DNA from 2 places in the Vagococcus sp. QWL-13 genome. Region 1 is predicted to be linked to the other one. Evidence: a T-box and tRNA genes for the amino acid it is inferred to sense, from the RefSeq annotation. Region 1 holds a T-box; the other holds one or more tRNA genes.
What was found. A T-box is a leader RNA that pairs with one kind of tRNA and senses whether it is charged. The one in region 1 lies ahead of leuS (leucine--tRNA ligase), so its partner is inferred to be a tRNA-Leu.
Positions count from the first base shown of each region.

Region 2: it has a tRNA-Leu gene. The T-box ahead of leuS (leucine--tRNA ligase) is inferred to sense a tRNA for this amino acid. The anticodon was not compared.

Region 1 is NZ_CM178746.1:2,001,509-2,018,201, reverse strand. Features, by position in the region: gene metK (methionine adenosyltransferase) at 1-1,124, shown strand, start outside; gene mnmM (tRNA 5-(aminomethyl)-2-thiouridylate-methyltransferase MnmM) at 1,195-1,776, opposite strand; gene mnmL (tRNA modification radical SAM protein MnmL/YtqA) at 1,770-2,738, opposite strand; gene AC4PHI_RS09280 (phosphatase PAP2 family protein) at 2,755-3,408, opposite strand; gene AC4PHI_RS09275 (DUF4097 family beta strand repeat-containing protein) at 3,518-4,693, opposite strand; gene AC4PHI_RS09270 (DUF1700 domain-containing protein) at 4,690-5,343, opposite strand; gene AC4PHI_RS09265 (muramidase family protein) at 5,656-8,058, shown strand; T-box leader at 8,092-8,300, shown strand; gene leuS (leucine--tRNA ligase) at 8,355-10,769, shown strand; gene AC4PHI_RS09255 (YaiI/YqxD family protein) at 10,840-11,286, shown strand; gene AC4PHI_RS09250 (low molecular weight protein-tyrosine-phosphatase) at 11,283-11,747, shown strand; gene AC4PHI_RS09245 (class A sortase) at 11,877-12,665, opposite strand; gene AC4PHI_RS09240 (hypothetical protein) at 12,849-13,613, shown strand; gene AC4PHI_RS09235 (D-alanine--D-alanine ligase) at 13,690-14,733, shown strand; gene AC4PHI_RS09230 (UDP-N-acetylmuramoyl-tripeptide--D-alanyl-D-alanine ligase) at 14,939-16,324, shown strand; gene cshA (degradosome RNA helicase CshA) at 16,431-16,693, shown strand, end outside.
Region 2 is NZ_CM178746.1:655,919-672,611, reverse strand. Features, by position in the region: gene AC4PHI_RS03190 (glycoside hydrolase family 32 protein) at 1-1,263, opposite strand, end outside; partial or broken gene AC4PHI_RS03185 (sucrose-specific PTS transporter subunit IIBC) at 1,288-2,664, opposite strand; gene AC4PHI_RS03180 (LacI family DNA-binding transcriptional regulator) at 2,776-3,756, opposite strand; gene AC4PHI_RS03175 (MurR/RpiR family transcriptional regulator) at 3,858-4,628, opposite strand; gene AC4PHI_RS03170 (glycoside hydrolase family 1 protein) at 4,776-6,161, shown strand; gene AC4PHI_RS03165 (PTS sugar transporter subunit IIC) at 6,177-7,478, shown strand; gene AC4PHI_RS03160 (nitroreductase family protein) at 7,920-8,672, opposite strand; FMN riboswitch at 8,865-8,981, shown strand; gene AC4PHI_RS03155 (ECF transporter S component) at 9,082-9,693, shown strand; gene AC4PHI_RS03150 (pyridoxamine 5'-phosphate oxidase family protein) at 9,683-10,138, shown strand; tRNA gene AC4PHI_RS03145 (tRNA-Leu) at 10,446-10,529, shown strand; gene AC4PHI_RS03140 (hypothetical protein) at 10,669-10,806, shown strand; gene AC4PHI_RS03135 (hypothetical protein) at 10,966-11,493, opposite strand; gene AC4PHI_RS03130 (cation:proton antiporter) at 11,690-13,777, opposite strand; gene AC4PHI_RS03125 (MurR/RpiR family transcriptional regulator) at 13,991-14,788, opposite strand; gene AC4PHI_RS03120 (glycoside hydrolase family 1 protein) at 14,927-16,324, shown strand; gene AC4PHI_RS03115 (PTS sugar transporter subunit IIC) at 16,348-16,693, shown strand, end outside.

The DNA.
Region 1 (16,693 bases):
CAGATCAAATCAGTGATGCGATTTTAGATGCTTTATTGGAACAGGACCCGCATGCCCGGGTTGCTTGTGAAGCAGCAGTCACCACTGGCTTGGTATTTGTATTTGGAGAAATATCTACGACAGGGTATGTGGATATTCAGAAAGTAGTACGCCAAACGATTAAAGATATCGGCTACACTCGGGCCAAATTCGGCTTTGACGGAGATACTTGTGCTGTCATGGTAGCAATCGACGAACAGTCGCCGGACATTGCCCAAGGGGTGGACAATGCGTTGGAGACGAGAGAAGAACAAGGAGAAAAGGATATCGGAGCTGGAGATCAGGGCTTGATGTTTGGGTTTGCCTGTGATGAAACGCCTGAGCTGATGCCTTTGCCTATTTCGTTAAGTCACCGCTTGGTACGGCGCTTGTCAGAATTAAGGAAGAGTAAAGAACTTCCTTATTTAAGACCAGATGCCAAATCCCAAGTAACAGTAGAGTATGATGCCAAGAGTCAGCCTAAACGTATTGATACAGTAGTTATCAGCACTCAACACGAAGATGGGGTGTCCTTGGAACAAATCAAAGAAGATATCATGGAGCATGTGGTTCGTTTTGTGATACCCGCTGAATTACTTGATGAAAAAACACGTTATTTTATCAATCCAACAGGGCGTTTTGTGATCGGCGGACCCCAAGGAGATGCGGGTTTGACCGGAAGAAAAATCATCGTGGATACTTACGGCGGCTATGCCCGTCATGGCGGGGGAGCATTTTCCGGGAAAGACGGAACAAAAGTAGACCGCTCTGCCAGTTATGCAGCAAGATACATTGCAAAAAATATTGTAGCTGCGAAGTTGGCAAAAAAATGCGAAGTGCAGCTGGCTTATGCCATTGGAGTTGCCCATCCAGTGTCAATCGCTATTGATACATTCGGCACGGGAACAGTATCAGAGGAACGGCTAGTTGAAGCAGTACGAGCTAATTTTGACTTGCGTCCCCAAGGTATCATCCAGATGCTGGACTTGACAAAACCTATTTACAAACAGACGGCGGCTTATGGTCATTTCGGCCGGACAGATGTTGAATTCACTTGGGAAAAGACAGATAAAGTAGAGGCACTTTTGGCCAGTTTGGCAGAATAAACAAAGACTTTGACAGGCACATATCAGCCTTGTCAAAGTCTTTTTTGTAAGATAAATGAATCGCAGAATTTTAAGGAGCATTTTTCCTTAATTTCTTTTCGATACAAATCAATATTGGCGGAGCATTTTTCTGATTGATAAACTGATAATTCAATACATTGAACGCTTCTTGTGGGATTGTTCTGACAAATTCAAGGACGCTTTCTTTTTCCTGTTTTCCTCCAGGGTGACCGTAGTAAATGACGATGACGATACGACCGCCTTTTTCCAGATGAGCCATCAATGCAGAGAGTGCAGTGATGGTTGTTTTTCCCTGTGTGATGATTTGTTTATCTCCTTTAGGCAGGTAGCCTAAGTTGAAAACAGCCGCTTTGATTCGCTCATTTTTAGTCAGAATGTCCCTGATAGTTTCATGACCTTGTAAATATAGCCGGGTTTGAGAAGCCAGTTGCTGCTCAATTAATTTTTGCTCTGTGGTTTCGATTGCTTGAACTTGAACATCACAGCCGATGACTTTGCCTTGCTCTCCCACGAGTTTGGCGAGGAACAAGGTGTCATTGCCGTTTCCGACAGTGGCATCTACTACAGTATCTCCAGAGACGATAACCTCTGCCAGCAACTGATGACCAAATTTTAATGCACTGGCTAACATGATTGTCTGTTCCCTTCGTGTCTGACGTTATAAATCCCTTGATAAGTTTGACGTCGTTTCATCTCATCATCGATGGCATTTAGTATTTCCCATTTATTGATACTCCACATAGGACCGACTAAAGCATCTCTGGGAGCATCACCTGTCAAACGGTGAATGATGATTTCCGGGGGAATCATTTCAAGTTGATCACAAACTAAACTCACATACTCTTCCTGACTCATGAATTTCAAATTTCCATTGGCATGATCACGCAGCATCCGAGTATTTTTCATCAAATGAAGCAGATGGATTTTGATTCCTTGGATGTCAGAATCTAAAATGGTACGGCGGACATTTTCCCGCATCATTTCTGGTGTTTCCTGCGGCAGACCGTTGATCAGGTGGGTACAGACCCGTATCTGATGTTTGCGAAGTTTCGCCACACCGTCCAGATAAGTTTGGTAGTCATGGGCACGATTGATATTGCGGCTTGTTTTTTCATGGACTGTTTGCAGTCCCAACTCTACCCAAAGATAAAGCCGTTCATTCAACTCTGCCAAATACTCCACCACATCATCAGGCAGACAATCGGGCCGTGTGCCGACTGAAAGTCCTATGACCCCTTTTTCATTAATGACTTGTTCAAAACGATGACGGATGACGTCCACAGAGGCATGAGTGTTTGTAAAATTTTGGAAATAGACGATGTATTTATTGACTGACGGCCATTTTTCGTGCATCCGTGCCACTTCTTTTTGATATTGAACGGGCAATGGGTCCTTCGGTGCCAAAATGGCGTCTCCTGAACCGGAAAGACTGCAGAAAGTACAACCGCCGTATGCCGCTGTTCCGTCACGGTTTGGACAATCAAAGCCGCCGTCAATGGTCACTTTGAAGACTTTCTCGCCAAATTTTTTTCTAAATGCATAGTTCAGGGTATGAAATCGTTTGTTTGGATCATTGGAGTAGACAAAATTCATGACAAGACTCTCTTTCTTATGAATGATGGAATAGTTGTTTGAAACGGTACTTGGCAAAAACAGGATAACTCAAACCCAGCCAACTGAGTGCTAATAAATACCCTGCCAGTACATCTGAAGGATAGTGCACTCCCAGATAAATACGGCTGATACCGATCAGCAATATCAAAAGGGCGAGGACGAGCTGTGCGATTTTAGCCCAAATATTTAGTCTGACATAGGGGGCCAAAATAATAATCAATGTGCCGTACATTAAAATTGAAATCATGGCATGCCCGCTGGGAAAACTAAAATGAGTTGCCGAAACCAGATGGCTGATGGAAGGGCGCGGGCGTTCAAATAAGAATTTAATCAGAAAATTCACGCCGGCAGAAAGGGCGCAATTGATTATCAGCCAAGCACACTCCACCTTTTTCTTATGTTGCCAAAGAAAAGCCGCAACAACAAGTAATAAAAAAATGACAGTGGCAGCATTGCCGAATTTGGTAAACCAGATAAACATACTGGTCAGAGTTGCTGAACGATGGCCGGCAACAGCCGTTATAATAGGCAGATCGATTTTTAATAGCCATTCTTCGTAAAATTTAGCCGTATAGCCAAGAATCATAAAAAGAACCAGTGCTGAGCTGGCATAAAATTGTAAGAATAATGTTTTATTTGTGTGTTTCAATTGGGTGCCTCTTTTCAATTAGTAAAAGCTCTTTAGAGTTCTAAAGAGCTTTTTCATTATAACATAGATTTTATTTAAGTAGAGATTAAAGTTCATTGACTATCAGAGCTTAATAGTGGTAGTAAATGCCGAACAATTGATTATTTGGCCAATAGCTATTATGAAAATCGATTCGAGAGTCTTCCATCACTGCTTCATCTTTGCCATCAATGCGATAATGATCAATAGTATCTGGATCTGCCTTTTCGTCTAACTGGATTTCTCCCTCTTCTTCATCGTAGCCAATGGGAATCAGCTGATACACTCTGACGACGCCCAAATCAGACTGGAGAGTCATTGTATGATCCGCCTTGTCATCGCCGAATGCCGTTTTTTCTTCATTGAACAGTAAAGTATCTGGACTGTTTTTGACTTGGATATTGACTTGGGATTTTGCTTTTTCTCTCAATATGGAAATGACTTTGCCGTTCTTTGAAGTCAATTGAACATCCTCGGTCAGTTTGGAAGCAAGGTGATAAATATCGCCTGTTTCCGAAACAGCTTGGATAGGGCCTTTAATTTCCTCTAGTGTAATATCCCCTTTTTTATTTTCCAACGTTAATTTTTTTGCCGTAACATTCCAAAGTTGAATGTCTCCTGACTGCGAAACAAGCTGGGTATCTTCTGCTAAGGTGGTTCGTTCAAGGGCGATGAAAGCCGCTTTTCCTTTAACGGTTGATTTCCCGGTGATATTGCTGTCGTTCAGGTGGACAGAGCCGCTGTCGACTGCACTTTCAAACTCATGGATATCGATGTCATAAAAATGCGTGTCTGTATTGGTAGCATTCAGGGAAAGTTTGTCCAAGGTCAACTGGCTGAAGTTCAAGGAAGTATGCTGACTGGAATTTGATTGAATATGAAGTTTCTTGATACTGTCAGGAATGGTTACTTCTAATTCGTTTCCGGTATGAACGCCTATCTGCAAGTCTTCAGGCAGAGGACTTGTATTATCAAGTGTGAAAGCTAATTCTGCGGTTTTTCCCTTTTCGTTAAAATCGTAAGCCGTTTTGGTGGGCATGAACCGATCCTTAATCGTTATATGGTCACTTTCGCTTCGGCCGATCTGCAAGTTTATCCGGCTGGCATTGTCAATGCGCAAGGTTAATTCTTCCACCTCTTTATTTAGTGCCAAGTCCACATCCAGCCGGTCCTTGCTCACTTGACCGATACCAATGCCGACCCCGACTGCTCCGGCGACGAGGGCTAAAACAGCAATAATTAAAATATACTTTGTACTCTTTTTCATTGTTGACTACCCCTCAGTATTCTTAGATTGGATTGGATGTAATATCTTGAGAATCGCAGGAAATAGATGGTCAAGGCTCTTAAAATCACGAAACCAATCAAGCCCAGTCCAAACAAGACGATCGTTCCTGACAATGTAAGGAGCCGGTAGGATGTGAATGGAATAAAAAAGCTGATGATACCTAAAATTGGCGTAAGCAAAAGGATAATATTTGTTATCCAAAGACCGATTAAAACCATTACGGCGGCGAAAAGTACCCAAACCATGAAAAATAAATTAAAAAAGAGGATTCCTGTAATCTGACAGAATCTTAAAAAAGCTGACGGTTTTTTTGGCGGTGCAGCATAGCGCTGATCATAGCTGTGATAGTAGTCAAACCCGTCGTCTTGGCTGTAATTATCAGGAGTTACTTCTTCCCAATCATGGTAGGCATTCGATTCTGCCGTAGGCTGGATGTTAAGGTCTTTTAAAATTTCATGGGCAATCTCCACTGGAGACCCAAGTTCTTTTGAAATTTCTTGTTCTGTTTTCCCGGCCAGTTCACCTTCTGCAAATTTTTTTTCAAAGGTTTCAAGTACAGCAACCAGTTGAGCATTATATAAAGGACGCAATTGAATTTTTAATTCCGTCATGAAATGTTCCTTGTTCATAGAGATCCTCTTTTCTTTACATTGATTTCTATACTCAATATATAGTTTTTTCAGCATGATTACAATAGGATTGGGCCAAAATCGGCCTTAAGTATGAGGGAGGATTAGACTTGAGTTTTATTGATTTATCGCCTTTAATAGGTTTCGACTAGCAGTTTTTTATCAATGGAGATTTTTCTGAAAAGAAAGTTGAAAACTCTTGTTTAACGATTATTATTTTTCTGTAACAAATGAGTGTTGAACAGTTATTTTTAATGGATTAATGCTATAATTATTTAAACGTGAATTTTTAGGGAAATAGGAGTGGAAAAAATGAGTGAGAAACGTTCAGAAAAAAGAAGAAACAATCACCCGAAATCTCCTGTGATTTTAAGAAAAGGAGCCTCGTTATTGAGTGCTTCAATGGTTGTGGGTTCTGCTTTAGTACCAACACTGGAGGGTATCAAAACAGTGAAAGCTTCAGAATTGGATCCTGAGCAGCCTAAGATGATAGATCAGCAGGAAACGGAAAAACTTCCTGATATTGAAACAACAAGCAGTACGGTGACAAGTGAAACAACAGATGTATCTCAAACGGAAGTGGTAGATTCATCTGAAGGGACCGTGGAAAATCAGGAATCATCGGCAGAAAATCAGGCCGAAAACGAAGAAACTACTGAAGAAGTTCTTTATGAAGGCGAGGAAGGGATACCTGACGGGCCAATCGTGACAGAAGAAAAAGAGCTGAAGGAAAATGCTTTTCCAACAGGGATTACAGCATTCTACCGCTCTGCCAGAAGTTACAGCCCCTTTTCGTCAGAGCAGGATTTTATCCAGACGATTGGCGATCAGGCCCAAACTGTGGCTGCACAGAATGATTTATACGCGTCTATCATGATTGCTCAGGCAATTTTGGAGAGCGGCTGGGGTTCAAGTGCCTTGTCTTTGCCGCCGAATCATAATTTGTTTGGTATCAAAGGAAGCTATCAAGGCCAATCTGTAACGATGCAAACTTGGGAACATATCAATGGACGGGATGTTATCGTCCCGGCGGCATTCAGAAAATATCCTTCTTACAGCCAGTCTTTACAAGACAATGCCAATGTTTTAAGGAACACCAGCTTTTCTGCGGGCAATTATTTTTATTCGGGCGCATGGAAGAGCAACACTAGATCTTTCAGAGATGCAACAGCTTGGCTGACAGGACGCTACGCCACAGATCCGAATTACGGCTCTAAATTGAACAGTATTATTGACCGTTATGGCTTAACATCTTATGATACGCTAGGAGGCAGCGGCAATACAAACACTGGGAATCAAAGTGGCGGAAATACCGGAAATAACACAGGTGGGACGACGGTTACGCCGCCTACTACTCCTGACAGCAATTCTACGAAACATACTGTCAGAGCAGGGGATACACTATATGGTATTGCACTAAAATATGGTGTGACAGTGGCCCAGTTGAAATCTTGGAATAATTTGAAAAGCGATACGATTTATGTGGGCAATGTTCTGACCGTAAAAAATGTAGTGAGCGGAGGGGGCTCCGGCGGGGGGACGTCTTCTAATAACTCTAATCAAAACAGCAATAATAATCAGTCGACCAACGGGACTTATACGATTAAAGCAGGGGATACGCTGTCTGGCATTGCATTGAAGTACGGAGTGACTGTGGTCCAATTGAAATCTTGGAACAATCTAAAAAGTGATCTAATCTATGTGGGGCAGACGTTGAAGCTGAATACTTCAGGCAGTAGTTCCAGTGGTTCTACAGGTTCAAATAGCACCGGGAACACTGGCAGTCAGTCCTCAAACACTTCCGGTCAAACAGTTCATGGGGTAAAAGCCGGGGACACGCTGTATGGTTTGGCGTTGAAATATGGCGTAACAGTCGCACAGTTGAAATCTTGGAATAATTTGAAAAGCGATACGATTTTTATCGGACAACAGCTGAAAGTGGCTGCTAAAGGAGCTGCTGCAGGCAACAGCAATCCGACGGGCAATACTGCCAATAACAATACAACTACAACCAGCACGAAAACCTATACAGTCAAATCAGGGGATACGTTGTACGGCATTGCATTAAGTTACAAAGTGTCTGTCAGCCAACTTAAATCTTGGAATAACCTAAAGAGTGATTTGATCTACGTGGGGCAGAAGATAAAGTTAAACACCACTGCTTCGTCTGGCACAACAAAGCCGACTAATAATCAAAACTCCAATACTACCACATCCTATACTATAAAATCAGGAGACACTCTATCCGGTATTGCGTCGAAATATGGAGTGAGTGTGGCTCAATTGAAGTCTTGGAATAATCTGAAAAGCGATATGATTTATGTGGGTGGAAAGTTAAAAATTTCAGGAAGTGCCGGCAATACCAGCAACCCGAGCAAACCGGCGAACACCAGTACCAGCACGACCTCCTACACTATAAAATCAGGGGATACATTATTTGGCATTGCTGCGAAATATGGTGTTTCAGTATCCCAGTTGAAGTCCTGGAATAATTTGAAAGACGATGTCATCTATGTGGGACAGAAACTTAATGTAAATCAGTCCGTGTCGACCAGCAGCAAACCATCTTCAAGTGCAGGATATTATTCTGTTAAAGCCGGCGACTCGCTGTGGAAAATTTCTGCGGAAAAAGGAGTTTCTGTTGCCCAGCTTAAACAATGGAACAAACTGACCAGTGATGTGATTTATGTGGGCCAAAGCCTGAGAGTGAAGTAATATTTGCAAAAGCAATTCTTTTTTGATATGATGTCATCATCCAGAAAAGGAGTAGTAAAAAGTGGGATCATGGCAGAGAGCACATGTTTGGTGAAAATGTGTATGATGGAACTTTTGAACTTGCCTTAAGAAACAAAAATGATTGCTAACATTCTGAGACGGCTGCTCACGTTATCGAGCATGAGAGCATCGGAGATTCCGATGAAATTTAGGTGGTACCACGTTGATATGACGTCCTATAAAAGCAGAAAATGCTTTTATAGGACTTTTTTTATTTAATTACAGGGGGGACGAAAATGGGATTTAATCATCTCGAAGTAGAGAAGAAATGGCAGAAATATTGGGCCAAAGAGCAAGTGTTCAAAACAACGGAAGAAGAAAGCAAACCAAATTATTATGCTTTGGATATGTTTCCTTATCCATCAGGGCAAGGGTTGCACGTGGGACATCCCGAAGGTTATACTGCGACGGACATCCTGTCAAGAATGAAACGGGCGCAAGGTTATAATGTGCTACACCCCATGGGATGGGATGCATTTGGACTGCCGGCTGAACAATATGCGCTGGATACCGGGAACGACCCGGCTGAATTTACTGAAAAAAATATAAAAACTTTTAAAAGACAGATAAACTCTTTAGGCTTCAGTTATGATTGGAACCGTGAGATTAACACAACTGATCCCTCTTACTACAAATGGACCCAGTGGATTTTCACTAAGTTATTTGAAAAAGGTCTGGCTTATGAAGCTGAAGTACCAGTAAACTGGTGTCCGGCTCTAGGAACGGTATTGGCTAATGAGGAAGTGATCGATGGTCTGTCGGAAAGAGGAGATCACCCAGTTTACCGTGTGCCGATGAAACAGTGGATGTTGAAGATTACAAAGTACGCCGATCGTTTGATTGATGATTTGGACTTGGTGGATTGGCCGGAAAGTATTAAAGAGATGCAGCGTCACTGGATCGGCCGTTCAGAAGGGGCCCATGTCACTTTTAAAATCGAAGGAACTGACAAGGAATTTACAGCATTTACCACTCGTCCAGACACGTTGTTTGGTGCCACGTATGCTGTTTTTGCCCCAGAATTGCCTTTGGTGAAAGAAATCATGACCTCAGAACAAAAGAAAGTGGTCGAAAAATATATCAAAGAAGCCGAAAACAAATCTGAGTTGGATCGTACAGAGCTAACAAAAGAAAAAACCGGCGTGTTCACAGGTGCTTATGCCATCAATCCGGCGAACGGGGAAAAAATGCCGATTTGGATTGCCGACTATGTATTGTCCAGTTATGGGACTGGTGCTATCATGGCGGTTCCGGCTCACGACGAACGCGACTATGCCTTTGCCAAAGCATTTGGCTTGCCGATCATCCCTGTTATCCAAGGGGGCAATGTGGATGAAGCAGCCTATACAGGTGAGGGCACTCACATCAATTCAGATTTTTTGAATGGTTTGACAAATGAACAGGCAATCAAAACCATGATTGACTGGCTGGAAGAAAATCAGGTAGGGAAAAAAGAAATCAACTACCGTCTACGCGACTGGCTCTTTTCACGTCAAAGATATTGGGGTGAGCCCATCCCGATTATTCACTGGGAAGATGGTACGACAACTGCTGTTCCGGAAGAAGAGCTGCCTTTGAGATTGCCTGTGGCGACAGATATTCATCCTAGCGGTACTGGCGAATCACCTTTGGCCAACATTGAAGACTGGGTCAACGTGGTAGATCCTGAAACGGGTTTGAAAGGCCGTCGGGAAACAAACACCATGCCGCAATGGGCTGGAAGCTCTTGGTATTATTTGCGGTTTATCGATCCTCATAACAAAAAAGCACTGGCCGATCCGGAAAAACTGAAACGTTGGCTGCCTGTGGATATTTATATCGGCGGTGCAGAACATGCGGTGCTGCATTTGCTGTATGCACGATTCTGGCACAAGTTCTTATATGACATCGGTGTGGTTCATACCAAAGAACCGTTCCAGAAACTTTATAATCAGGGCATGATTTTGGGAGCAAACAATGAGAAAATGTCTAAATCCAAAGGAAATGTTATCAATCCTGATGATGTGATCCACAGATATGGCGCTGATACACTGCGTTTGTATGAGATGTTCATGGGTCCTCTTGATGCTTCTATTGCTTGGAGTGAAAACGGGTTGGAAGGCGCACGCAAATTCCTGGACCGTGTCTGGCGGATGATCGTTGATGAAAAAGGAAAGATGCGTGACCGAATCACTACCTATAATGATGGGAAGCTGACAAGGGTTTACCATCAGACCGTCAAGAAGGTCACGGAAGATTTTGAGATGCTGCACTTTAATACAGCTATCTCACAGTTGATGATTTTTGTTAATGAGGCGAATAAACAGGACTCCCTTCCATATGATTATGTGAAAGGTTTTGTCCAATTGCTTGCGCCTATCGCACCTCATTTGGGTGAAGAGCTGTGGGAAATACTGGGAATGGATGGCAGTTTGACTTATGTTCCATGGCCGGTTTATGATGAAAAAGAACTGACGGAAGATATGATAGAAATCGTCATTCAAATTAATGGAAAAGTAAGAGCTCGTGTTTCTGTAGCAAGTGATATGGAAAAAGATGCTCTGATTGAATTTGCGCTGCAGCACGAAGAAATTGCTAAACAGCTGACAGATAAAACGGTGAGAAAAGTCATCGCTGTTCCTAACAAACTAGTCAATATCGTGGCTAATTAATTTCATGAAAAGGGTGATGTGCCGGCACATCATCCTTTTCTTTCAAGATAGGAAAGTCAGGAGGAACTTCATGAAAGTAATCATAGACGGGGATGCGTGTCCCGTCAAAGAGAACATTTATACAATATGCCAACGGCGAAAAGTGCCGGTGACTCTGGTGACAAGTTATGACCATGCATCAAATAGAGTCCCTAAAAATGTCACTTGTGTGTACGTGGACAGGGGGCAAGACTCTGCAGATTTTAAAATCATCTCTCTGCTGCATGATGGGGATATTTTAGTGACGCAAGATTATGGTTTGGCTGCATTGGCATTGCCTAAAAAAGTGAGAGTCCTTCACCACTCCGGGAAAGAATACACACAAGGAACCATAGATATGCTCCTTGAAAGCCGGCATTTTTCCGCAAAAATGAGACAAAGCGGTCAAAAGACAAAAGGACCAAAAAAATTTAGTGAAGCATCACGACAAAATTTTGTCACAAAATTTGAAAAAATATTAGATGAGGTGGAACAATGAAAAAAGTTTTATTCGTCTGTCTGGGAAATATTTGCCGTTCTCCAATGGCTGAGGCAGTTTTCCGCAAAAAACTTTTAGAAGACGGGGTGGATGGTCAAGTTATAGTGGCTTCCAGAGCTACCAGCAGCTGGAACGTAGGACAAGCCCCTCATCACGGGACAAGAGAACTTTTGGATAAACATGATATCGACTATTCTGGCATCAAAGCAGAAGTTATCCGTGAAGAAGATTTTATTACTTTTGATTATATTATTGGAATGGACAATCAAAATATTATTGACTTGAAGCGGGAGGCACCAGAAGCCTATCACCATAAAATAAAATTGTTTCTGTCTGTTGTGGATAGCAGGAATATTGATGAAGTCCCGGATCCTTATTATACAGGTGATTTTGACTATACTTACGAATTGATTGATCAAGGCAGTGAAGTGTGGCTGGAGATAATCAAAGAAGAAATTTAAAACATAATAGGGCATCAGAAAAAACAATTACTATTGGTTTACTAGCAAAAACAGGCATGGAAAAAGAGATTTCTTTTTTTCCATGCCTGTTTGCCTAGTGAAACTGCAAGTAAATATTATCAGTTCACCCTAATTTATGATAGTTCCTTCGATTAGATTTTCTTCTAAATTAAAAGCTTTCTGCATTTTTTTTGTGGCTTCTTTAACAGGGACTTTTTTGACGAGTTCACCTTGCACAGCGATGCGGTTTTCCCCTGTGTAATCACAAGTAATCAAAGTCACCAATGCTTTGCCTTCCACATCATCAATCAAATCAACCCGGGTAGGGGCGACGTATTCTTTGAAGGTGACCGTATATTCATAGATGTGGGCTAAGTCTGTTAAAAAAATAGTATGGCCCAGTTCAATGTGGACCAAAGGACCAAATAAAATCTTCGGATCAATCATGTGGTGGCTCGCCAAAGCGTAATTTCCTTCACCCATCTTTTGCTCTTCTTTCATCGTTCCTGCACCGAATGTAATCGCATTTGGTGAAAGACCTTTGTAAACAGGCAGATTGATGCTGACTTCCGGAATCGCGATACCGCCGACCACATACATATTGTCGTTATTGAGACGACCTTTTAAGACTGATTCAAAATCAGCGGATTCCACCGCATCAAAATCAAAAGTCGCACTTTTTTTCATATTGGCTTCGATATCGTTTCTCGAAACATTTTCCACCCGGTTTTTATCCAACAGCTGGTTCAGCAGGAAGGATTGTATCTGTTTGTTGAATATCAACGCTAATCCAACGATCAGCAATAGGAAGAGAAACAAATTAATAAAGAAGTTTTTTACTTTATTCGGTTTTTTCCTTCTGGCGACTCGTCCTTCATGAAGGACTGGTCTATTTTTCTTTTTGCCGATCCCCCTCACCCCTTTTCTTTTTTGATTATAATAACATAAAAAAATGAAAATAGCATTGGAAGTGAATTATAATTGTTACAATAGTATTTCCAAACCTTGGAATGTAACCTAAATTTAAAGTTGCAGTTCTGCCTTTTTTTTGAAAATGATGTAGAATAGAATACATGGTAAAAAGTTAAAGGGGTGAACACAGTGAAATCGACTCAAGTGTATGTTCATTTAGATACGATCTCTAATTCAGTGATGTCAAAAGGAATGTCACTTGTAGATTTTCAAGAAGCCATCACTTCATTTCCGCAAAACATTCTGTTGTTATCTGCTGAACCGTCTGTCGGAGAGTTTGAGCCTTCTACAGGTTTGCGGATGATTCGCGGCGAGCAGACGATCCGTCAATTTTTTAACGGCACCATGGGCAATGGAAGTGGTCTAAAGTGGATCGACTTCAAAAGTATTGACTTGCTGAGACAGCTGACCCCGATTGAAATTTCAGAATTGCTGTATTTTGCGCATATGAGAACCCATCTTCATTCGCCATTTTTCTATAAATTACAAAATAATTTTGTTTTCTTTGGCCGGGAGGATGAATACGGCAAAGTTTACTATCGACATTTAGATGAATTCTTTCTTGTATTGCAGCGGACGATCGAAAGACAAGTTGAAACCCAGCTTAACCATCGAAGGTTATTTTTTCAGCAGAAACTAGCTATACCAACAGTTGACTTGACGTTGTTGAAAGAAGCCAAAATGGTTCTTCAAGAAGGGGTAGTTTTTGACTTTTCTCAAAAAGATTTGATTGATGAGCTGTATTCCGTGCCAGTGTACATTACGGAGGATAAAATCAAAACAGCTACTGAAAGAGACGAAAAGATTTTGACCCTGATTTATTCCCAGCAGAATCAGACATGGACTATGGAATATGAGGACGTAGGTTTGCTATACGGTTCTAAACAAGTCTAATAATGGATTTAGGCTTGTTTTTTTCTGCTGAAAATTGCTATAATGAAGACAGTTTTGTAGAATTGAGGGGAGAAATATGAAGATTGTTGCCTTGTATGGTGGAAAGAGTGCTGAACATGAGATTTCAATTCTGTCAGCTTACTCAATGCTTCAAGCTTTTTATTTTGAATACTATCAAGTGCAGTTAGTGTACATCACTAAAGGAGGCACTTGGCTGAAAGGACCGTTGTTGACCGAGGCGCCGGCAGATGAGAAAGTTCTTCACTTAACCGAAGAGACAGCAACAAAAATCAAAGTCGGGGATATTGAAGAGGAAGACGCAGTAGTTTTTCCGATTTTACACGGACCTAATGGGGAAGACGGGACGATTCAAGGACTTTTGGAAACCATCAACATGCCATATGTGGGGACGGGTGTCTTGTCCAGCGCTTGTGCGATGGATAAAATCATGACCAAGCACGTATTGCAGCAGATCGGAATCCCCCAAGTTCCATACGTCGCCGTTGCCAAGGGCGAGTGGAAAAAGAGTCAAGAAGAGGTTTTTGATTATTGCGAAGGGTCTTTAGTTTATCCCATGTTTGTCAAGCCTGCCAATATGGGTTCAAGTGTGGGAATCAATAGAGCAGAGACTAGGGAAGAATTGCAGACAGCCATCGAACTGGCTTTTCAGTATGACCGTCGTGTGGTTGTTGAGCAAGGTATCGATGCCAGAGAAATCGAAGTAGGCGTGTTGGGCAACGATGAAGTCCGGACCACAGTGCCTGGTGAAATCGTGAAAGATGTGGCATTTTATGACTACGAGTCAAAATATCTTGACAATCAGGTAACGCTGCAAATCCCGGCAGAGATTCCTGAAAAAATTCAAGACAAGGCTAGGGAACTAGCCCAAAAAGCCTACGTTGCTTTAGATTGCAGCGGTTTGAGCCGATGCGACTTCTTTTTGACCAATAATAACGAATTGTTTTTAAATGAGTTGAATACCATGCCCGGCTTTACGCCGTTCAGTATGTACCCGCTGCTTTGGCAAGAGATGGGCTTAAAGTATGGGGATTTGATCGAAGAGTTGATTCAATTAGCATTGATGCGCCATAAAGAGAAACAACAATTTATTCATGAATAAGAATAGTTGATTGAGACAGAAGTGATGATATTCAGAAAGTAAGCCGGCAGTTCCTGAAAAGTTTATTTTGAATCAGTGAGGGCCAGCTTTTTTTGAAGAAGACTTCTGTCTAGTTATTTTTAAGTGTTATTGGGGGGTTGATGATGGCAAGCGTCTCAGCTCCTTTTCTTTTGAAAGAAGAGCGATTAGAGAAAGAGGCGGGAAAATGTTTACTTTAATAGAAGTAGCTGAAGTCGTGAAGGCTAAAAATAATTACAGTCAATGGTCAGAGGTTATCATTAAAAGTGTGGAATTTGATACGCGAAAAATCGTGAAAAATAGTTTGTTCGTTCCTTTGAAAGGAACAAGAGACGGTCATGAGTTTATTGATTCGGCCATCGGAAATGGTGCCAGTGTCAGTTTTTGGGAAGATGGAAATCCTTTGCCCAAGCCGGAAAACTTTCCTCTGCTGATTGTAGACGATTGTTTGCAAGCCATGCAGGATTTGGCACACTATTTTGTGAAAAAAATTGCTCCAAGAGTGATAGGCATCACGGGAAGCAACGGCAAGACGACCACAAAAGACATGGTGGCCAGCGTGCTGAACCAAAAATTTAAGACTTACAAGACCCAAGGGAATTTTAATAATGAAATCGGTCTGCCCTATACTATTTTGCACATGCCTTCTGAGACAGAAGCGCTGGTTTTGGAGATGGGGATGAACCATAAAGATGAAATCCGGCCCTTATCTTTACTTGCAGAACCTGAAGTTGCCGCCATCACGATTATCGGCGAGTCTCATTTAGAATATTTAGGCTCCCGCCAAGGAGTTGCCGAAGCGAAGATGGAGATCACCGAAGGCCTGGCGCCTCATGGTGAACTGATTATTCCCGGGGAAGAGCCTCTGCTGAAAAGTTTAACAAAAAATCTGTCACAGAAAATTGTAACTTTCGGTCAGAAGGGAACGGAAGATGTAAGGGCTGAAATTGTTGCCCGCACCAAAAACACTATCACTTTTGTGACGAATCATTTTGCCGAAAGAGAGTTTACGATTCCAGTTGTAGGTGATTACAATGTGAACAATGCTTTAATCGCCATTGCTGTGGGCGAACATTTCGGATTATCGCAAGACGAGATTCATGCAGGTTTGGAAACACTCCAACTGACCCACAGCCGGGCAGAATGGAAAAAAGCATGGAATGGTGCAGACATTCTAAACGATGCGTATAATGCCAATCCGACGGCTATGAGTTTGGTGCTGCAAACATTTAGTCAAATCGATTTAGGGTCCGGCGGGAAAAGAATTGCAGTTTTAGCGGATATGGGCGAACTGGGGACAGATTCGGCTGCCATGCATCGCCAAATGACTGATTTTATTGATCCTAACACCATCGATGTGGTTTTATTGTATGGGCAGTGGATGGAGCATTTGGCTGACGCATTGATAGAAAAAAAAGAGCTGGACTATTTTTATTTTTCTCTTGAGGAACGGGACGCTCTGATAGAAAAAATCAAAGAAGTGCTCCAGCCCCAGGATATGATTTTATTTAAAGGCAGCAATAGTATGAAACTTGCAGAAATTGTTGAGGAAATTTCAAGAAAACAAAACTAAAGGTTTGTAACAAAACGTATTATATGCTAGTATTATAGAGATGTGGACACTGATAAGAATGATTTTGTATGTAAATAATAGATAAAACTACTTAGGAGGATATTATTTGAAGTTTAAAGATTTAGGTCTAGCACCCGAACTGCTGCTTGCAGTTGAGAGAATTGGTTTTGAAGAAGCCACCCCCATCCAAGAAGGGACAATCCCTTTAGCTTTGGAAGGAAGAGATGTTATCGGGCAAGCGCAGACTGGGACAGGTAAGACAGCAGCTTTCGGTTTACCGATGATTCAAAAAATAGATATTAGTAAAAAAGAAACGCAAGGACTGGTCGTGGCACCTACAAGGGAACTGGCTATTCAAACTCAAGAGGA
Region 2 (16,693 bases), 1.3 Mb from region 1:
CTCCAAACTTGAACCGTCTATGAATATTCTGAGTTCTGTTAACATTTGATTTAAGGTTGTTTTTCTTGATTCGTATCGTTGCTCTGCCCAACTCTTTCTTGATAAGACTAACTGTTTTTTATCGTGATAGTAAGTCAGCGAAGTAGAATTTTTCAACGTGAGTGTGAAATCGTCTGCAACATCAAAATACAATAGTAACTCCACTGCGGAGTCGGCAGATTCGTAACACCAGTTTTCTTTTAAGTCAAAATTAGTTTGCTCAGCTCTAAGTTGCTCTAACTCCTCTACTGGATATTGTGTTAATGCTCCAGATCGCGTCCCTAATTGACGAGGGATTGTTAAGTGATGAAGCCAGCCTTCCTCTACAGTCGGGACAGCTTGTTCGTACTTCGGTGTCATTACCCCCATCCAGCCGTATAAAATCCTTCTTCCATCTTCTGTTAGAAAAGTTTGAGGAGCATAAAATTCAAAGCCCCAATCCAGCTCACACATGTGGCTATCTTTGATTAAAAAACCTTTTGGAGATGGGGACACTACCAGATAGACTGATTGATAGATGTTTTGATAGCTATCCTCCTCCGCTTCGATTCCTTGAGGTGAATACAAGAAAAAATTATATTCATCAAGGGTAAAGAAATCAGGGCATTCCCACATAAAACCTTGTTGAGAAAGTTTTGAACGCTCTTCTTCTGAAAAAAATTCTCCTAGCAGCTGCCAGTCCAGTAATCTTTTTGAAGTGTAAAGCAAAGCCGTCCCTGTACCATCACTCCTTTGAGCCCCTATAAGTAAATACCATTGCTTTTTTTCGTCATCAAACCACACTTTAGGGTCCCTTACATGCCGGGTATAGCCATCAGGATGAGAAAAAATCGGTCCTTGTTTTTTAAAAGTTTCACCATCCTCAGATATGGCTAAACACTGATAACTTTTTCGTGTGCCATCTTTTTCTATCACATTCCCAGTATAAAAGACATATAGTTTTTCGTCTTTTATGACTGCTGAGCCGGAGTAAATTCCATCTTTGTCATATTCTTCAGACGGGATTAGTGCCGCAGGACGTCTTTGCCAATGAATCATGTCTTTAGAAACCACATGTCCCCATACTTTTTTCTCATGGGTCGTCCCATCAGGGTTCCACTGATAAAACACATGATATTTCCCTCCAAATTGAATCAACCCGTTAGGATCATTGAGCAGCCCTTTAGTGGGTGTAACATGATATTTCATCGGGTATTTTGATTGTGCGACTTTACCGTCTAACATGATTTTCTCCTATATTTCTTCTAATTGTTCATCTTTAAAGCCAAAAAAGTAAGTCAGAATAAAACCAACACTTATAGCAACTACATTGACCAAAATATAAGGGATTAACTGGTTATTCAAGTACAGCAAGATGCCCGGGATAACAGTAATAGACATTCCTGTTCCTGATAAACCAAGAATATTGGAAATAAAACCGCCAACACCCCCGCCAATCAGTCCCATAAAGAATGGGCGCACATACCTCAAATTCACACCGAAAATAGCCGGCTCTGTAATACCTAAAAGTGCTGACAAAGCAGATGGAAAAGCTAAAGCTTTAAGTTTTTTAGATTTAGTTTTTAATCCTACCGCCAAAGTCGCCCCACCTTGAGCTGCCATACCGCAGGTGATAATCGCATTAAACGGATTACTACCAGTATTTGTCAATAGCTGCACTTCAAGAAAATTGAAAATATGGTGCACTCCTGTAACCACGATAACCTGATTTAAAGCTCCTATAAGCAAGCCTGCCAAGCCAAAAGGTAGCGCTAAAATCCACGTAGTCGCATTCAGAACAATAGTTTCAAAAGAATGGAACACTGGACCGATAAGCATCAATGAAAGAACGCTCATAATCAGCAAGGTAACAAAAGGTGTCACTAATAAATCAAAAGTTTCTGGAACAATTTTTCGCAATTTTTTCTCAAGATTTGCTCCAATAATGCCCGAAATAAATGCCGGCAAAACTGTCCCCTGATACCCTACAATTGGAATAAAATCAAACAACATAATAGCATTTACATTACCAGAAGCAACTTCGTAAGCGTTGGGCAGGGAAGGACTAACTAGCATTAAACCGAGTACTATACCTATAATGGGACTGCCACCGAATACTCTAAAGGTTGACCAAGCGACTAACGCTGGTAGGAAAGCAAACGCGGTATCTGTTAACACTTGCGTATAGAGCAAAAAATTTTCATTGATTGTCTCTGGTGACAGCCCAACAATCCCCAAAATTTCAGGTTGTGTCAATAATCCTCTCAACCCCATAAATAATCCCGTCGCAACCAACACTGGAATAATCGGTACAAAAACATCCCCAAAAGTTCGAATCATTCGTTTAAAAATATTTCCATCTTTAGGAATGACATTTTGTTCTGCTTTTGACTGTTCACCAACTCCTAAATGCAACACTTCTTCGTAAATCTTATTGACCGTTCCCGTACCAAAAATAATTTGGTATTGACCAGAATTGAAGAAAGCCCCCTTTACTTTAGCTATATTCTCGACTCTTTCCTTGTCGATCATCGCTTCATCCTGAACCATCACTCTTAACCTAGTCGCGCAATGGGCTACACTACGGATATTATTTTCTCCACCTACCGCCTCGATTACTTCCTGAGCTATTTCTCTGTTTTCCATTATCTTTCCTCCTCACCTTTTAAGGGACCGGTCCCTTAAAAGGGCAAAGTTTTCGTGAGGGACCGGTCCCTCACGCTCTCACATACAAGATAACATCTAATGTATGCGATGTCAACCTAATTTTCTAACACTTTTCCTTTCCATATAAGAAAATTTAATATTGACAACACGTTCAATTACTTGTCCATCAATTTTCATTAACAAATTATTAGCAGCAGTTTCTCCGACTAATTCATGATGAAAATCAATAGTAGTTAGGGGCGGTGTTAAAAATCCACTAAAAGAATATCCGCCGAAGCCAGCAATTGAAATATCTTTACCTACTATTAAATTCAGTTCGTATGCCGCACGGTATAGTCCCATGGCCATGTTATCTGTAGCTGTGATATATAATGTGGAATCTTGTGCTTTAAATAAATCCTGTGCTAAATAATAATTATCCTTCGTTCTAAAGGTGGACTCAACAGTTGACACAGAAATACCTTTTTTTAAGAAAGTCTCGATTACTCCACGTTTCCGCTCTACACCAACTGAGTAGTCACTTTCCGTTACCCCTAAATATGTCACTTTCCGGTGTCCATAGGTCAACATTTTTTCCGCCAATAACATCCCTGCTGCATGGTTGTCATGATTAATAGTATAAATATCTTTATGATTTTGACCGACAAAAATAATAGGGACTCTGATTTTTTTTTGTGCGCTCAGATGTTCCTCTGTGATTTCGGTTGCAAACAAAATAATCCCAGCAACTTTGTTGTGAACCAAACTATACAACCCATCAATCTCTCTTTTCACATCTAAATCAGTGTTAAATATAAGTAATTGATACCCTTTGGCCCGACTTATTCTCTCGACACCATCTAGCATACTCATGATTGAAGGAGAATCTATTCTAGGTATCACCACACCAATAAATTTACTTTTCTCTGATTTCAAATTTCTAGCAAATTGATTGGGAACATAGTTATGTTTTTGGATAATTTCTTTTATTTTTTTTGCAGTTTCCTCGCTAACATATCCATTATTTAAATATCTAGAGACCGTGCTTTTTGAAACACCTGCTTCTTGAGCAATTTGTCTAATCGTTATCATTATTTTCTCCCGTGGCCGCATTCTTCTCAGACGTGCTTTTTCACTTATATTATCATAAATCTTAAAGATGGGCACATTTAAGTATTTGGAGGATGACTTTGTTAGCTTTTGTTTTTTATATAAAATATTTTTTTTGCAATCTGTTCTATTAAAAAAACAGCCGGAAGTTGCGAAGTAACTTCAACCCTTTTTTCGTTATCGGTATAAGTTTTACGTAAAGTTTTTCTCCCAATCTGATATGGAATATTCAAATGCGAAAGTTTTGCAATCGTTGATTTTTCGGAATCAGTAATAGAGATTATTGTGCTTTGTCCCAACTTACTATTTTGTAAAGAATAAATAAGCTCTTGTGTCTCACCGGAGACAGATAGAACAATGATTCCAATTTGGTGAATAAGAGAATCAGAAAAACTATCAACGGGATAATTGGACGGGTCTTCGATACGCAAAGCACTGATAGAATAATTAGCAAATAATAAAGTACCATAATAACCTATTGCTTCAGAAGATCCAGATCCGATAAAAATGATAAGCTGTTTCTTTGATAATATTTCAGCTGCTTCATTTACCTTATTTTGTAAAAAGTCTTCGTTAAATCTATGAAGAAAATGTTTAAGGGGTTCATTGTTATCATCAGGCTCTATTGTTTCATTCAATTCTTTTTGGTACATTCCCAACTTTATTTTAAACTCAGTAAAACCTTGGCAATCAAACTTATGGCAAAATCGTTGAATACTTGCTGTGCTAGTGTGGGTGGCTTTGGCAAGTTCGCGGATCCGCATATAAACAACTTGATCTAGATGCTTGACGATAAAATGATAAATATCAAATTCTAGTGGACTTAGATTAGGAACATAGTTTAAAAACAACATAAATTACCTCTCCTTTTCTGATACGCTGTGTGTCAACTTTGTTAAAAATATCAAAACGTGATAAAAGAAACGTTTTCAATAAACATTATAATGTTTTCTTAAGTAAGATGCTATACTAAAATCAAATATAAGCGAGGAGAGGATAAAGTGGATTGTCAATTTCCAGATTGTTTTTTTTGGGGTGCTTCGACTAGCGCACCTCAATCGGAAGGAAGAGTAGTAGGAGATAAGAAAGGGGAAGATATTTGGGATTACGCTAGCAAACATTTTAATCATAGATTTTATGAGGGAATAACCACTGAGGACACTTCAAGGTTTTATACGGACTATCTAGCTGATGTGGAACGCATGGCCGATTTATCATTTAATTCGCTTCGAACATCAATATCTTGGTCACGCTTAATTCCAGAAGGTACGGGGGCAATTAATCATGAAGCTGTTGAATTTTATAATAATGTCATTAATGAGATGATAAATAAGGGTATAGAACCTTTTATAAATTTATATCATTTTGACATGCCAATGGCTTTGCAGAAAAAAGGAGGATTTGAAAACAAAGATAACATTCTAGCATATAAAAAATATGCAGAGACATGTTTTGAACTGTTTGGAGACCGAGTAAAGTATTGGTTTACTTTTAATGAGCCAATGATTCCAGCTGAAGCTGGTTATTTAAATGATAGACACTATCCTTATATAGTTGATTTTGAAAGGGCTGCCAACGTTCTTAATAACATTGTCATTGCACATTGTGAAGCAGTTTCTAGTTTTCGGGAACTAAATCTGAGTGGAAAAATAGGGATTATTATGGACGTAATACCAGTATATCCTAGAAGTGAAAATCCAGCCGATTTGAAGGCAGCAGAGATGGCCGATTTATTTTATACCAAAAGTATAAATGATGCCATTCTAAAGGGAGCTTACCCTATTGAAATTAAAGACATCCTAAAAAAACATCAAATTAATATAAACATCAGTAAAGAAGAAAAAGAATTAATAGCTAACACAAAAATTGATTTGTTAGGCATTAACTATTACCGGCCTCGACGGGTAAAAGCTCGTGAATCTTCCCCAAATCCTAAAGGTGTTTTTAAACCTGAATATTATTTTGATAACTATGAAATGCCGGGACGTCGAATGAATTACTCACGCGGGATAGAGATTTATCCAAAAGGGATTTACGATATTGCCAAAAAAATACAGCATGAGTATGGCAATATTGATTGGTTTGTTTCAGAAAACGGTATAGGGATTGAGGGAGAGGATGCCTTTATTAAGGACGGTATGGTCCAAGATGAGTATCGAATAAACTTTTTGAAGGAACACTTGCTTTGGTTAAATAAAGCCATGGGTGAAGGAAGTAATTGCTTGGGATATCACATGTGGACATTTGTGGATTGTTGGTCATGGATTAATACGTACAAAAATCGTTATGGCTTTTACCGTTTAGATTTAAATAGTGGAGAAAAAACAGTTAAAAAATCTGGACTTTGGTTTAAAAATGTAATTCAGAATAATGGGTTTAATTTATAAAAGGAGGAAGTTAATATGAATGCAATTTTTGAAAATATATCACTGAAATTGATGCCAATAGCTGATAAAATTGGGAAACAAAGACATCTTCAAGCCATTCGAAATGGGCTGATTTCAATGCTGCCATTAACAATAGTTGGGTCTTTTTTTACAATTTTACTTAATTTACCAATTCCTGGTTACGCAGAGTTTATTCAGCCGTACATTCACATAATAGACGTCCCTTTTAGATATACTGTGGGGCTAATGTCATTGTATGCGTCATTTACCATTGGCTCATATTTAGGAAAAACATACAAACTTGATAACATCACAAGTGGGTTCTTATCAATGTTGGCAACATTATTAATGACTGTCCCGACCAACATCCAATCAGGAATAGACGTCCTAGGAAATGAAGTGGCTGGGGGACGTTATATTCCTATCACGCCATTAAGTTCCCAGGGTTTATTTGGTGCTATTCTAGGTGCAATTATTTCAGTTGAGATCTACCATTTTACACGAAAACACAAATTAGAAATTCAGATGCCTCCAGGCGTCCCACCCGTTGTTGGGCAATCATTTGCAGCATTATTGCCAACGTTAGTAATCATTCTAGTATTCTGGATTCCACGTCACTTTTTTGGATTTGATTTAAATGCCCTATTGAGTATCTTGATTTCTCCCCTGAAGGGATTCCTAACGGGAAATAATTTATTGGGAGGTATTTTCACTCAATTACTAATATGTATCTTCTGGATTTTTGGTATCCATGGTCATGCCGTCTTAGGACCTATTATACGACCATTTTGGGATCAAGCTATTTTGGAAAACGCTGAACTTTTTCAATCTGGTGTGAGTGAATTTCAACTTCCAAATGTTTTTACTGAACAATTTTTTCAGTGGTATGCGCAAATGGGTGGAACCGGTGCAACACTTGCTTTAGTATTTCTGTTTTTATTCTCTAAATCACGTTATTTAAAACAATTAGGGCGTCTTTCGCTTCTTCCTGGAATATTTAATATAAATGAGCCCATAGTTTTTGGAGCTCCAATCGTAATGAACCCGATATTATCTATTCCGTTTATATTGACACCTATTGTTAATACGATTTTGGTATACATTGTTACAACACTTAATTTTATGCCTAAAATGATGGTGAAACCACCTTTTTCAATTCCCGCTCCTCTAGGTGCACTCATTACTTCTAATTGGAATTGGTTCGCTTTCGCGATGGTTATTATGTGTTTCTTCACATCACTTTTAATTTATTACCCGTTTTTCAAAATGTTTGAACGGAAACAACTGGAAGAAGAACTTTCTCAGGAAACTGTTTAGTAAGTCTTTTATGATATTATCAATTTTAATCAAATAGTCTGAATATTGTCTACCAATCAAACTAAAGACAAATTGACAAAAAAGTTGTTCTACTCTACTTTTAGAGTGATGTTTTTAAAAGTCATCAATGAATGAAGCCACTGTTTTTACGGTGTTTGTTAGCAATGGTTTACTCCTAAGTTTGCTTAAAAAACATCTAAAAATATTTACTCCTTACAATAAGCTATATTTTTAAGAAACGACACAGCTATTTGTCTAAGATCAAGTGGTAATTAAAGAGGCGCGGTTAAAATTAACCCCGCTTCTTTTTTATAACTTATTTTTTTGAACATCCTATACAGATTTTTTTCTAAATAAACAAGTTGAAAAAATTTCATTCATTATTCTCTGAGGCTTTCACTTTTCAAAATCAAACTGTTTCTTATCTCAGAGTCTATTTTTTTACTTTCGATCTTTCCTAAACTCGTCAATATACAAACCAACAGAACGAGTCATCTCTCTTGAGAAGTCAGAGTCAAATTTCCGACGATAAAAAGCCCGGACCCATTTTTCAAAATCAAATTCGCTTTTTGGTGATAATGCGGCTCTTTCCTCAAACATGGCACGCAGTGAATCCCCATCTAAACGATGATATGTGTTTTCATGAACAATGTATTTTTTATCAAAACGGTTTGGTTTTGGACGTCTTTTTTGTTTTTCAATCGGGTAACCAAATACTAGCATGGTGACCGGAAAAACATACTGCGGAAGATTCAGCAATTCTTTATGGTACTCGAATTTTTCCATAATATCGCCGATATAACATGAGCCGATTCCCAGACTTTCAGCAGCCATCACGCTATTTTGAGCTGCGATAAGTGCATCATTACATGCCAGTAAAAGTTCCCCAACATCCGGTTTTCTCGGACTCTCCTCGACTAATGAAAAAGTATCTATCCACTTCTGATAGTCGGCACAAAAAATCAGGGCCATCGCCGCGTCAGCAATGAATGCTTGATTATCACAACTAACGGATAACTTTTCTAACAATTCTCTGTCTGTAATGTCTAAGATGGTATACATCAATTGATTCCCTGCACTTGGTGCTTGAATCGCCGATGCCAGTATCAACTCTTTATCTTCCACAGAAATCACTTTTTCCAAATAAACCCGTATCGATTTCCGGTTAAACAGGCTCTGAATAATGGCATTCATCCTCTCAACCTCCAATACTTTTTTAGTTTTTCAACACCTATTCTAGTTCAATGTTGGAGATTTTAAAAGAAAAATCAAAAAAGAAAGATTTTAACCTATTCCCTCTTACAAGCTAATTCAGCAACCCTAATTATCGTCAAAAATAATAGCATTGACAAATCTTCATAACCATGAGAAAATATTCACAATAGAATAGTTCTTCAGGGCAGGGTGAAATTCCCGACCGGCGGTAAAAGTCCGCGAACCTTAAAAGGTTGATTCAGTGAAATTCTGAAACCGACAGTAAAGTCTGGATGAAAGAAGGAACAAATAGTATGCTAAGTTTTTTTTGGCGAAATACTTTTGATATCAGCAAGCTCTGCAGAATTATTTGCAGAGCTTTTTAATTTGGAAAGGAAGATGACGATTCATGCGAAATGAAAAAACACAAAAAATGGTGACGGTTGCTTTCTTGGGGGCTATTGCGTATTTGCTTATGATGCTGAAATTTCCGCTCCCGTTTATGCCGCCATTTATGGACTTTGACCTTGCAGCGATTCCCGAACTCTTGGCAACTCTTTTGTACGGCCCACTGTCAGGTATCAGCGTGGTAACAATAAAACTGCTGATAAAAATTGCGACTGTCGGTTCAAGTTCCATGTTCACAGGGGAAATTCAAAATTTTATTCTCAGCAGCAGCTTTGTTTTACCGGTGTGGTTCGTCTATCGGAAAAAACAAACAAATTCTTCTCTCACTTTAGGCATTGTGACAGGTGTATTTTTTACGACTTTTATCGCTTGTTTGTCTAATATTTATTTCATTATTCCTTTTTATAGTCGCCTGTACGGATTATCCATGGAAGCTGTTATTAAAATGACACAAGCAGTTAACCCTTATGTCAATAGCGTCCCTAGACTCGTAATGTTGGGCATCATTCCTTTCAACTTAATCAAGTTGGGAGTCAATGCGGGAATAGTCGTTGTTCTTTTCAAAAAATTATCAGTGATTTTTAATAGAAGGAGAGAAACTCATGGCGTTTAGCTTGGCAATGGATCAATGCTTTAATAAATTAGGGGACAAAAAAATTATGGCTCTCGGCTCTTCCCTTAACGATAAAGTCACTGTCAGAAATGTCAGCTGTATCATTCATGAAAGAAAAATATATTTTAAAACTGATAAAAACTTCCCTAAAACTAAGCAGTTGCTTCAAAATCCAAACGTTGCAATTTGCTACTGGGGAGTCCAAATTGAGGGAATAGCCATAAATCATGGATTAGTTGTTTTAGAAGAGAATAAATTTTTCGAAGATTTATATGAAAAGCATTGGAAAAACAGCTACAATGCTTATCCCCATAAAGAATCAGAAATCTTGATCGAGATTGTTCCAAAGTTTATAGAAATATGGGATCAAGATGAAAACAAGCAAGGATTTCAGTTGTTGATTGATGTAGACAATAAAAAAACAGAAAAACGACTATACGATTAACTTTATATGGTAAAAAAATTCATTTCAACTCCTCTACAAGGAATGGAAATGGATTTTTTATTTCTTCTCTTGTTTATCATGCCGTGATTTTCAAGTGTCTGCTATAAAGGGAAATGGACAGCAATTTGTATCTTCCGTGTTGAAAATTCAAACTTGGAAAAATAGTCTGTTGATCTCACTTCAGCATGTCAAAAGTTAAATGAATTTTTTAGATAGCGAACCATCAATAACATAAACAACTAGCAAGTAGTCTTAGGATATTAAAAAAACTTGAATTACCAGAAAAATAGTATTATTATGTATTTATGCGGTCGTGGCGGAATTGGCAGACGCGCTAGCTTCAGGCGCTAGTGGTAGCAATACCGTGGAAGTTCGAGTCTTCTCGGCCGCATAAAAAGCAGTTAAAATGCTGTCATATCAGTAGTTAAACAGAGTTTGCAGATAGTTTCTGCAGCTCTTTTTTTCTAGTCTATTTTTTGGCTGAGGCTAGTGGGTAACACTAGTTTAATAAAAAGGTGGGAGCATGGGATATGACAGAAAAAAGAAGAAAATATCAGTTGGATGAAGATGAACTACAACTAGTCTCTGGAAAAGTTGCTATAACAGATGAGGAGGCATTTGACAGGTTTATCACAAGTAGGGTACTGATGGGAGCAAAGACAGGATGAGCAGTAAGTATTGCTGTTTGTCCTCTTTTTCTGTTTGTTAAACAGTGGATTTTACAAGGTGATTCTGTTTCAGGTATACTGCTCTATAAAACAGTATAAGCTGTGAGAATGACTGTTCAGAACAGCAAAAAAGACAGAGAATGACTCTGCCTTAAAGTGTTATTTATATTTAATTTCATAAGACTGTGTTTTGAAAGTAAGTATCTCACCACTCTCATCATCACCTTCATACTGAACTAGTTGAACTGCATGCTGCCCTTCTGTAATTCCTGATTTTACTTCTTGCAAGTGTAACTCTGCCTGTGTCATGCTATCTTGCTCTTTAGTTAACAGTACTCCATCCAAGTAGACAAAGGTCAATTTACTTCCATCAAAGCCATCCACATCAATGCTAATAGCTGTTGGAAAGGTTTCTGGATCATAAAATACCACAGGAATTAATCCATCAGCAGTACTGCCTCCTTCACTTGCAAGATCAAAAGTACCTTCTCCTGTTTCTACCTGTCGAGAAAAATCCTTATCTTTCACTACCTTTAACGTGTTCTCTTCTATTTCTTCCGATACTTTTTCAATGGCAACTCCAGTTTTATCTTTTTCATCTGATTTTTCTTCTGGTTTTCCACTGCAAGCTACTAATAAAAATAGTAAGGTAGACAACAAAACCAACCCTTTAAGTTTCTTCAACATATTCCCCTCCAACAGGTTGATAACATCAATTATACAGTACTCAGAACAAATAAAAAAGCCAGAATTAAAACTCTGACTAATAATTGCTATGCCACTGAAACACTTCCTGTCATTAAATTATCAAACGCCACTGGAAGTATTTTTGAGCCATGTAGATAATGATGATTTGTCCAACTTAATTTGACAAACGAAAAAATTAAAAAGACTCATCACTGTGAATAATTGCCATCATGGAAATCTCCGAATAATTAACAAACTGACGCAACTTGGCAGCCAAAGTTCTAGAAATACAGCCTTCCTCGTACAACTGCTGAATAAATGTCCGCTCGACGGTCAATGTTTGGATATGCAACTCGTATAATTCAAACAAGTAATCCTCCATTTTATCCGCCCCATAAAGATGGATTCGCTCTATATTATTTTGATATTCCTTAATCAAATAGTCTAACGTAACAACATAGTGATTCTTTTTATCCGTCTGAGCTGAAATCTCCTTTTCGATAGCTTCAATCGCCTTGAGGGAGCACTCCAATTCTACCTGGTATATTTTTTCTTCGTTGATAAACTCCGATTTTCTCTTGATGAAGTGTTTTACAAGTTGATCCAGCTTAAATTGCAAGACAACCATTTGTTTGATACGTGTATCGAAAGTCATCTTTTTAGTCTTAAACTGCTGTTTTTTCCGGACAATATTGCTTTTAAAAAACCGGTAAAGGGTCTGATCTATTTCCTTTTCTATCAACAGCTGGTTTAAATACCTGACTTCACTATTCAAGGCGAAGTTGACAGCATTCTCTTCTTCGTCTTCAAAACCGTCTCTGCTCTCTATTTGCAACAGCATAATCTCCCGGTCTATTTTTCTTGATAGGATCTGATACTCACTCAGCAAATCGAGAATAGCAAGCTGGTCTTCTTTTTCATTCACCTTCTCTAAATATTCGATAGCGCGCGAAACAATCATTTTACGTGCTTCATATTCTTCCAGATTTTCCAAAGACAATCCTCTTTGATGAGAAGAAGTGACCCACATAGTTTGTGAACCCGCCAACCGTTTGGACAAAAAAGGAACGAACAACGGAGGGACAATGATACTCAAGCCGATAACTCCGGCAGAAACAATGATGATGAAATCACGATGAGGAAAAGGCTGCCCCGTATCGACTAACAAAGGAATCGACAAAACCGAAGCCATATTGATAGCTCCTCGGCTGCCTATCAAAGTGGCAGTCAGTGCCGTCAGCCATGGCTGATCATAGAGATAGGGTTTTCTTTGCTCCAGCTTGATGTAGCCCCATGTCCACAAAAAGCGGATTAAAGACAAAATGAAATAAGATAAGATGACACAAAGGATGACCGTTGCCAAAAACCCTACCGTCGGAAAAGAAACATGCTGAAAAGCTATCACAAATTCCATTCCCAATATAATAAAAATCACTCCGGTTAATAAATAAACCGCTAATTGCCAAACATGCTCTCTAGTTATGAGCAAATCAGGGATAAGATTTCTGATTTTCAAAGGCGTGTTTTGCGATAAAACACCCGCAGTGACAACGGCAATTCCTCCCGAAGCGTGAAGCAAATGCTCTGCAACATAATAAATAAAAAAAGGTGTGACTAGCTGTATAAGAGTCATAAAAATAGTATCGTTAATCCCCTCTTCAATGACCCAGCTTTCAAAAATATTGATTAGATTGATTAGAAAATAGCCGATAATAAATCCAGCCGCCAAACTGTAGAAAAAATTAGCAGCGGCTTCCTGTATTGAAAAATGCCCAGTGGTGATGGCTAAAATCGCAAATTTGAAAGCTGTCAAGCCGCTCACCTCATTGATAAGGGACTCTCCTTCAACTAAACGAAGGATTTTTTGCGGTAGAGGAACTAATTTAATATTTTCATCTACCATGACATGATCGATCGGCGCTAAAATACTCATTAGGGCAATTCCGCCGGCAAGGGGCAGTGCAGGAATCAAGGCTTGAATGGCTGCTCCGCCAAAAAAAGCTGTTACAAAAACAAGAAGTGTAGAAAATCCAATGGTCGGCCAAGTTAAGTGCTTCATTTGTTTAATCGGAAAGCGGCGGCCGGCATTAAAGAGCAGTGGTGCTACAAAAAAAAGCAAGAATAAATCTGAGGGAATCAGCAATTCAAAGTCGAATAAAAAAGCTGTCAAAAGTCCCAAACTTATCTGAATAAGTGCAAGCGGAACAGCATTGATATAATGATTAAGTAAATTCGATAACATTACCAGTACGATAAACAAAAAAATTTGTGCTAAAAGCGTCATAGATTACCCCTTCCAAAAACAATTTTCTATTTTTTCACAGATACCTTTTTATAAAATTGAAAAACTATTACGGCAGTACCATAAAAATTGCCCCAATATTCGAGGAGGCAATCATTTCAAACGATTAAAAACACCTGATTCATTGGTCAGTTAAGGGCTGACTAATTACAAAATCTGAAATCATACCTGAAACCATTACCCCTCCAACTTTACCTAGAGGTTGCCATACTTTAAATGATACTTATGGATCAAAAATTCCAGAAATATCAAAAGTTTGTACTTCCCAGATATTTCATGGTGATGGGAACCTAACGGGACCACCGTGTTAAAAAGTCCAGAGAATTTCATGTTTGGATTCTGGGTGATTAGAACCGTATGTGCGTCGGAAGAAACCACTTTTAGCGTCAGCTCTTTGTTGCTGATATAGCTTCCTTCAAGCGAAATAAAGATTGCTAAGCTGTTTTCGTTCAATGTTTCTGCCATTTCCAATTGATCACCAAGAAGCGGGAAATATTCAATATGTTTTTCGGCAGCCAGCAGTTGAAACTGTAATATCTCTGCCAAATTTCCCGGTGTCATAGTTGAATAAATATGCACATATTTACGTTGAAAAATCAAATCAGCTAGATAGTCAACCTGAGAAAAATTGATTTCTTCACGGTAAGAATTAAGATCAGCTAAAATCAAATCAAATTGACGATAAACAAATTCATTATCACGATACCCATTTCCTTTTTTGGTGATTTGAGCATCAATTTTTGCTTCGCGCCGAGTCGTGGGAATATTATAGTAACTCACCTGAAATTCTGAAAAGCTGGTATAACCAAGTTTTTTGATAAAACGGTGCACACTAGCTTTGGAAGTATAACATGCCTCGGCAATCTGGCCTAAAGTAATCGCTGGCAAGCTCATATGATCCATCAAAAATTTCAAAATCCGAGTGTCTATATCATCTTGATCTTGATAATGACTGTTGAAACGCTGTAATCGGAGTAATAAATCATACTTCATCAGCAATGTCCCCTTTCATTTACATGACATATTTTTCAAAATGATTATACCATAAAGCGTTTCATTTTATGAAACAAATTAAGTATTATGAAAATGTTGTTAAATTACGGAACGAAAGCGCTTCATAAATAAGTTATGATGAAGATAACTATTAGAAATGGAGGAATTATTTTGCTGAATAAAAATTTTTATTGGGGAAATTCAGTTTCCAGTATGCAAACTGAAGGTGCTTGGAACGAGGGTGGAAAAGGTTTATCCGTTTATGACATTCGAGAAGCTAGTGAAAATGCGTCAGATTGGAAAGTAGCCACTGATAGTTATCATCGCTATCTTGAAGATTTTGATTACATGGCTGACTTGGGAATGAATATGTATCGTTTTCAAATCTCTTGGAGCCGGGTTAATCCTACTGGAGATGGCGAATGGAACGAAGAAGGCATCAAGTTTTATGACACATTTATCGATGAATTAATAGCTAGAGGGATTGAGCCTATGATCTGTCTCTATCACTTTGACATGCCCCTTCACTTGGCAGAAAAATATAATGGCTTCCTAGGAAAAGAAGTCGTAAAAGCTTTTAAGCGCTATGGCATTGAGATGGTAAAAAGATTTGGGCACAAAGTCAAGCACTGGTTGACCTTCAACGAACAAAATTGTTTCTACTTACCAGAAGGCTTCAGAGCGGCTGGCTATCTGAATGGAGAAAAAACTCTGGAGGAAATGTATCAAATCCAACACAATACAATGTTAGCACATGCCTATGTTACAAACTACATTCATGAACATACAGATTGTCAAATCAGCGGGATGTTGGCCTACCAAGAAGTCTATCCTGCAACCTGTACCCCTGAAGATGTTAGGCTTGCTAGAGAATTTGACGATTTTGTCAATCATTCCTTACTTGAAGTTTTCACTAGAGGACAGTATCCAGATTATTATCTTACATTCGTCAAAAATCATGGGATTGACCTGAAAATAATGGATGGCGAACTCGAAGAACTTGCAAAACTTTACAGTGATTACCTAACCTTTAGCTACTACGCCAGCACAACGGTTAACCATAAAAACGTACCTGAAGGAACCGCACCAAATTATTATTTATACGAAGGCAAACAAGATAACCCTTATCTTGATACCACTGAATGGAACTGGCAGATTGACTCCACAGGTTTCAGAGACATTCTCAATAAAATCTATCACCGTTACCATCTCCCGGTTTTTCCGATAGAAAACGGCATTGGTGTAATTGAAGAATGGGACGGCCAAAACCCTATTGATGATGATTATAGGATTGATTATCACCGTAAACATATTCAGGCGATGAAAGATGCAACTAACCTAGATGGCGTAGGAATTTTAGGGTATCTAGGTTGGGGATTGATAGATATTCTAAGTTCTCAAGGAGATATGCGTAAACGATATGGTGTGGTTTATGTCAACCGAGAGAATCACGATTTGAAAGATTTAAAACGCGTTCCTAAGAAAAGTTATAAATGGTTACAGAAAGTCATTCAATCTAATGGAGAAAATATGTAAGAAATTAAAAGGAGGTAAATGAAATGGAAACAAATACAAATAGCAAAATGGATAAATTCGTAGAGATTGCTTCAAAACTTGGCGGACAAATACATTTACGTTCACTGCGGGATGCCTTTGCTACAATCATGCCGTTGTTTATTTTGGCAGGGCTTGGGGTCCTTGTTAACAATGTTTTATTCCCTTGGTTGGTTGAGGGAGAGATGCTGGCTGTCATGCAGCAATTCGGAAACAGTATCACCAATGGAACATTGAATATAGCTGGATTGTTACTTTGTCCCGCTACTGCCTACTTCTTGGCAAAAAATCGTTCATTTGAAAACCCGATTTCTGCTGCTCTCATGGCACTAGCCACATTGATTGTCATGA